2 regions of the Agromyces sp. C10 genome follow, and region 2 is predicted to be linked to the other one. Evidence: riboswitches for the same ligand, from Rfam matches in the RefSeq annotation. Region 2 holds a riboswitch; the other holds the start of a gene.
The links. Region 2 has a riboswitch for thiamine pyrophosphate ahead of M1L56_RS12595 (ECF transporter S component). Riboswitches for the same ligand answer to the same signal wherever they lie in the genome.
Positions count from the first base shown of each region.

Region 1: linked by a shared signal. The riboswitch ahead of thiM (hydroxyethylthiazole kinase) and the one ahead of M1L56_RS12595 (ECF transporter S component) in region 2 are both predicted to bind thiamine pyrophosphate.

Region 1 is NZ_JALPSX010000005.1:250,747-254,142, forward strand. It holds gene M1L56_RS07835 (hypothetical protein) at 1-320, shown strand, start outside; gene M1L56_RS07840 (hypothetical protein) at 352-1,464, opposite strand; TPP riboswitch at 1,627-1,738, shown strand; gene thiM (hydroxyethylthiazole kinase) at 1,729-2,694, shown strand; gene M1L56_RS07850 (bifunctional hydroxymethylpyrimidine kinase/phosphomethylpyrimidine kinase) at 2,691-3,396, shown strand, end outside.
Region 2 is NZ_JALPSX010000010.1:122,224-125,619, forward strand. It holds gene M1L56_RS12585 (DNA polymerase IV) at 1-836, shown strand, start outside; gene M1L56_RS12590 (hypothetical protein) at 902-1,234, shown strand; TPP riboswitch at 1,286-1,396, shown strand; gene M1L56_RS12595 (ECF transporter S component) at 1,433-2,107, shown strand; gene M1L56_RS12600 (ATP-binding cassette domain-containing protein) at 2,111-3,396, shown strand, end outside.

The sequences.
Region 1 (3,396 bases), on a different contig from region 2:
TCGTCTCCATGGTCGTGGTGGTGCTGAGCGCCCACCGCGTGCGCACCCGCGTCGCCGCCGGCCGCGGGGACGACCTCGACGGCGACCCGGTCGAGGAGTCGCCGCGACGCCGGCGGCTCCGCGAACGGTTCGACCGCTACGGCGTGCCCGGCGTGAGCCTGCTCGGGCAGACGATCCTGCCGAGCCAGATCACCTCCGCGGCGATGGTGTCGTTCGGCGCGTCGAAGAACGCGGTGATCCTCTGGCAGACGATCTCGATCGTCATGTGGGGCGTTGCGTTCGGCGTCCTCGCCACGCTGGGCGTGTCGGTGCTGCGCTGACCCCCGACCGGATGGCCGTCGCGCCGCGCCGTCACCCGCCGAGCGAGCGGCGGGCCACCCGGTACTTCTCGACGAGGCGGAGCTGCGTCTCGTAGTCGAGCCGACGCAGGCGCCAGCGCGCCGTGTTGTCGTCGATGTCGGCGAGCTTCACCCGCCGGGCCGCGTCGTGGGCGCGGATCCGCGCGTAGTACTCCTCGGCCGCGACTCCCGGCGAGCGCGTCAGCAGCCGGACGACCTCGATGACGTCGGGCCGGACCCCGGCCTCGAAGAGCTCCTGCGCGGTCACGGGCGTGTCCTCGAGCACGTCGTGCAGCCAGGCCGCCGCCGCCTCCAGGGGGTGCGTCGCGGGGTCGAACCGCTCGGCCATGCGACCCGGGTGGTCGATGTAGGGCGCGCCGCCCCGGTCGAGCTGCCCGCGGTGCGCGACGAACGCGATGCCCTTCGCGAGCGCGACCTGCTCGACGGCCTCCGTCCCGGCCAGTGCAGGGGGCTCCGCGACGGCGGGCTCGGGCTCGGGGTCGGCGTCGGGTGCGGTCTCGCGCTCGGTGTCGTCGACGGATGCCGCCGGCTCGGACTCGTCGACGGACGCCGCGGGGGCGGCGTGCACGAACGTCGAGCGTCGCGACTCCGAGGCGGTCGTCTCGGCGTCCTCCGTCATGGCCTCCGCGTCATCGTCTCGCTCGGGCTGCGGGTCCTCATCCACGTCGTCTCCGGCCTCCTCCTCCGCCTCCGCGATCGGGTCCCGCCCGCGGACGGGCCGCACGAACCCGAGTTCCGCCTCGAGCTCGCCGAGCTCGCGGTCGTCGAGCTCCAGCAGCGACCGGCCGCCCTCGCTGCTGCGGCGGTCGAACCAGTCGTGGTCGACCTCGTCCATCCGCACGCCGTCGCGCGTGGTGAAGTAGCGGCGGCGCGCGCCATCCGTCACCGCGATGATGACCGCGTCGAACTCGCCGCTCGGCTCGACGCTGCTGAGGAAGTACCGGCGCCGGTCGACGACCGACCGGCGGGCGGGCACGCTCGGCACCTCGATCGGCTGCGCGTGCGCGCCGGTCCGGCCTTCGGCGTGCGACGGCGTCACCGGCGCGCGCACGTCCGCGGGCGCGCCCGGTGTCGGGGCGAGGTCGTCGTCGGCGAGGTCGGTCATCCGGACTCCTGGTGGCAGCGGGGGTGTGCGGAGCGGAGGGGTGGGAAGCGGATCGGGGTGGCGGGATGGGGGCCCGCAGGAGCGATGCTACGACGTCGCGACGCGGATGTCGCGGAATGAACGCGTGCTCGCGGCATCCGCTCGCCGGCCGCTATGCTCGCCGGCAGTGACACGGGGTGCCGCCCCACCCGCCGAGCGGGATGAAGCGGCTGAGATCACACCCGTCGAACCTGATCTAGTTCGGACTAGCGAAGGGATGTCGCCATGCGCGCACGTCTGTCCATCGACCCTGCCCACCAGTCGGCCGTGCCGGCATCCGACGCGGATGCCACGGCCCACGAGACCGCGGCGGAGACCGCCGCACGCCTCCTCGGCGCCCTGCGCGAGCAGTCGCCGCTCACCCACTGCATCACCAACAGCGTGGTGACGAACGTCACCGCCAACGTGCTCCTCGCGATCGGCGCCGCCCCCGCGATGGTCGACCTCACCGGCGAGGCCGGCGCGTTCGCCCGCGTCGCGGGCGGCCTGCTCGTGAACCTCGGCACGCCGCAGCCCGAACAGCGCGACGCGGCCCGCGAGGCCGTCGCCGCCGCCGCGGAGGCGGGCACGCCGTGGGTGCTCGACCCGGTCGCGGTCGGCGCACTGCCCGTGCGGACGGCGCTGGCCCGGGAACTGCTCGCGGCACGGCCGACGGCGATCCGCGGCAATGCGTCGGAGATCCTCGCGCTCGCGGGGGCCGGCGCGGGCGGGCGCGGGGTCGACGCCGCCGACGGCACGGATGCCGCGGCCGGCGCCGCCGCGGAGCTGGCTGCGACGCACGGGTCGGTCGTGGCGGTCTCGGGGTCGGTCGACCTCATCACCGACGGCGTCCGCACCGCGCGGATCGCCAACGGCGACGCGCTGCTCACGCGCATCACGGGCGGAGGGTGCGCGCTCGGCGCGGTGACCGCGGCGTTCCTCGCGACGGCCCGCACGACCGGCGACGATGCGTTCGACGCGACCGTCGCCGCGACCGCGGTCTACACGGTCGCCGCCGAACTCGCCTCCGGGCGGGCCGACGACCACGCCCCACTGGGTCCCGGCACGTTCGGCGTCCGCTTCCTCGACGCCCTGGCCGCCGTCGACGCCGCCGACCTGCGGGCCCGCGCGCACCTCACGGTGACCCGCGCCGCCGCGCACGCCGACGCCGCGCACGCGGTCGCCGCCGTCGCGGCCGGAGCCCGCGCGTGAGCGCCCGCCGCGCGCTCGACCTGTCCCTCACCCTCGTCACGGATGCCGCGCAGTGCGGCGCCCGCGGCGTGGCATCCGTCGTCGCCGACGCCGTCGCGGGCGGCGTGCGCACGGTGCAACTGCGCGACAAGGCCGCCTCCGACGCCGAGGTGCTCCGGCAGCTCGAGGCGCTCGCCGACGCGATCGACGGCCGTGCGACGCTGCTCGTGAACGACCGGCTCGAGGTGGCCGCGGCCGCCCGCCGTGCCGGAGTGCCCGTCGACGGCGTGCACCTCGGCCAGGGCGACGTCCCGGTCCTCCGCGCACGCGACGTCCTCGGCGCCGACGCGATCGTGGGCCTGACCGCGAACACGGCCGCGCACCTCGAGGCGGTCGAGCGGATGCCGCGCGGCACCGTCGACTACCTCGGCGTCGGCGTCATCCGCCCCACCGCGACCAAGCCCGACCACCCGCCGGCACTCGGCATCGAGGGATTCGCGCGGATCGCCGCGGCCAGCCCGCTGCCCTGCGTCGCGATCGGCGGGGTGCGAGCGGACGACGTCGCGGACCTTCGGGCTGCGGGCGCGGCGGGCGTGGCCGTGGTGTCGGCCGTCTGCGCCGCCGCGGACCCGCGGGCCGCCGCGCAGAAGTTCGCGCGCGCGTGGACGAGCCTCGAGCGGCGCCCGGCTGCGTCGGGTGCGGCCCGACCACTGCAGGCGACGG
Region 2 (3,396 bases):
TGGGCGTCGCCGCGAGCAAGTACGTCGCGAAGGTCGCGTCCAGTCGCGCCAAGCCCGACGGGATGCTCGTCGTGCCCGCCGCCGAGACGACCGCGTTCCTGCACCCCCTTCCCGTCTCCGCGCTGTGGGGCGTGGGTCGCGTGACCGAGCAGTCCCTCCTCAAGCTCGGCCTGCGCACGGTGGGCGACGTGGCCGAGATGCCCGTCGACGCCCTCGAGCGCGCCGTGGGTCCGGCGCTCGCCGCCCGCCTCACCCGGCTGGCGAACGGGGTCGACCCGCGCGACGTCGAGACCCGGCGCGTCGAGAAGAGCATCGGGCACGAGACGACCTTCCACCACGACCTGGTCGACCGCGACGAGATCGCCCGCGAGCTGCTGCGCCTCGCGACCGACGTCGGCGTGCGCCTCCGACGCGCCGAGATGGTCGCCCGCACGGTGACCCTCAAGTTGCGCTACGGCGACTTCACGACCGTCACCCGGTCGCGCACCCTCGCCGAGCCGACGGATGTCGCGCGGCGGATCTACGAGGAGGCGCTCGTGCCGCTCGCCGACCTGGTGGGCGACGGGCGCCGCGTGCGCCTCATCGGCGTCCGGGCCGAGCACCTGCGCCCGGCGGGCGGCGGAGCGCCGCTGTGGGATCCCGACGAGGAGTGGCGCGACGCGGAGCGCACCATCGACGAGGTCACGCGGAGGTTCGGTCGCGGTGCGGTGCGGCCCGCCGCCCTGGTGCGACGCGATGCGCCCGGGCCGCTCCCCACGGCCGGAGCCGGATGGGAGCGGGAGGAGACGGATCGCCCCGACGAACCGCTGCCGCCCGGAGCGCGCACGTTCTCGTGACGCCCCCGCCGCGCGGCATCCGTCAAGGCCTTTCGACGCCGACCGGGCCCGGGTAGCGTGACCGCATGGCTGATTTCGTGCTGGAACTCGCAGACAAGGTCGCCGGCGTCGGCGTCCGCACCTCGTACGCCGACAAGGTCCAGGTGGGCGGCACCGAGATCGTGCCCGTCGCGCTGGGCGCGTACGGCTTCGGCGGCGGTGCCGGGAAGGACGACGAGCAGGGCGAGGGCTCGGGCGGCGGTGGCGGCGGCTGGTCCGTGCCGCTCGGCGCCTACATCAGTCGCGGCGGCGACGTCCGGTTCGAGCCGAACGTGCTCGGGCTGCTCATCGTCGCCATCCCGCTCGTCGCGGCGACGGGCAAGGCGCTGAAGATCATCATTCGCGCACTGAAGCGGTAGGCGCCGTCGGCGCCCGCGCCGTGCTCGCCTCGGGCGGCGCGGCGTATACTCGTGGTCGAACACGGGAGTCCGGTGAGCCGGGCTGAGAGGAAGGTTCTCAACCTTCGACCGTCGAACCTGATCTGGGTCATGCCAGCGCAGGGAGGGCAGAGATTCTCATCTCCCGTGCCGCTTTCCACGAGACGAAAGGGCACGACAGTGCACGAGACATCCATCGGAACCGAGGCCGACGACCGCGCGAACACCGCAGCGGACGGCCGGGCGAACGGCATCACGGGCGGCAACGGCCGCCGGACCCGCTGGCGGGTGGTCGACATCGTCGTCGCGAGCGTCATCGGCGTCGCGACCGGCCTGGTCTTCCTCATCTGGAACAACGTCGGGTATGCGTGGTTCAGCGCCGCCGACGCGCTCACGCCGGGGCTCGGCGGCATCGCCGTCGGCATCTGGCTCATCGGCGGCGTGCTCGGCGGGCTCATCATCCGCAAGCCCGGCGCGGCGCTCTACGTCGAACTGCTCGCGGCCATGGTCTCGGCGCTCATCGGCAACCAGTGGGGCATCGAGACGCTCTACTCCGGTCTCGCGCAGGGACTCGGCGCCGAGCTCGTCTTCCTCGCCGTCGGGTACCGCCGGTTCGGCGTGGTCACCGCGATGCTCGCCGGCGCCGCAGCGGGCGTCGGAGCCTGGGTGCTCGAGCTGTTCACCTCCGGCAACCTCCAGAAGTCCGCGGAGTTCCTGGCCCTGTACCTCGGCACGCTCGTCGTCTCCGGCGCGCTCCTCGCCGGCCTCCTCGGCTGGCTCGTCGTCCGCGCGCTCGCCGCAACCGGGGCACTCAACCGGTTCGGCGCCGGACGGGACGTCACGGGACGGGTCTGACGCGTGCACCACGCTGATGCCGTCGGTCCTGCCCGGGTGGATGCCGCCGGGTGGGGCTGGCGCCACGCGGGCCGCCGTCGACCGGCGCTCGACGGATTCGACCTCCGGATCCATCCGGGCGAGCGCGTGCTGCTCCTGGGACCGTCCGGCTCGGGCAAGTCGACCCTGCTGCACGCGCTGGCGGGCGTCCTCGGCGGCGACGACGAGGGCGAGCAGTGGGGCGAGCTGCGCGTCGACGGGCGTCCGGCACCCGACGCACGCGGCCGGGCGGGGCTCGTGCTGCAGGATCCCGATTCCCAGGTGATCCTCGCCCGCGTCGGCGACGACGTCGCGTTCGGGTGCGAGAACCTCGGCGTTCCGCGCGACGAGATCTGGCGGCGCGTGGCGGACGCGCTCGAGGCGGTCGGGCTCGAGCTCCCGCTCGACCACCCGACGTCGCGGCTGTCCGGGGGGCAGAAGCAGCGGCTGGCGCTGGCCGGCGCCCTCGCGATGCGCCCGGGCCTGCTGCTGCTCGACGAGCCCACCGCGAACCTCGACCCGCAGGGCGTCGCGGAGGTGCGCGAGGCGGTCGGCCGCGTCCTCGACCGCACGGGAGCCACGCTCGTCGTCGTGGAGCACCGCGTCGAGGTCTGGCTCGGCCTGATCGATCGCGTGGTCGTGCTCGACCGCGAGGGGCGGATGATCGCGGACGGCGACCCCGGTGAGGTCCTCGAGGCGCGGGGGGCCGAGCTCGCGGCGGCGGGCGTGTGGGTCCCCGGCATCCCCCTCGAGGTACCCGAGGCGACGGATGCCGCGGCCGGTGCCACGGCCCCGATCCTCTCCGCGGACGAGCTGGCCATCGGCCGCCCGCGCACGCCGGTGCTCCACACCGGACTCCGGTTCGGCCTGCCCGCGGGCTCCTCGACGGTCCTCACCGGACCGAACGGGGTCGGCAAGTCGACGCTCGCGCTGACGATGGGCGGCCTCCTCGCGCCGCGCGGGGGAACCGTCACCGCCGCGCCCCCGCTCGCGCGCGGCCTGGGCGAGGCGCCGGTGCGCTGGCGCTCACGCGACCTCCTGACCCGCATCGGCACGGTCTTCCAGGAGCCCGAGCACCAGTTCGTCGCGGCGACCGTGCGCGACGAGCTCGCCGTGGGGCTCCGCGCGCTGGGGCTGCCGGACGCGGAGGCCCGGGCGCGCGTCGACGAGGTCATGCAGCGGCTCCGCCTCGACCATCTCGCGGCGGCCAATCCGTTCACGCTCTCCGGCGGCGAGGCACGGCGGCTCTCGGTGGGCGCGGTGCTCGCCAC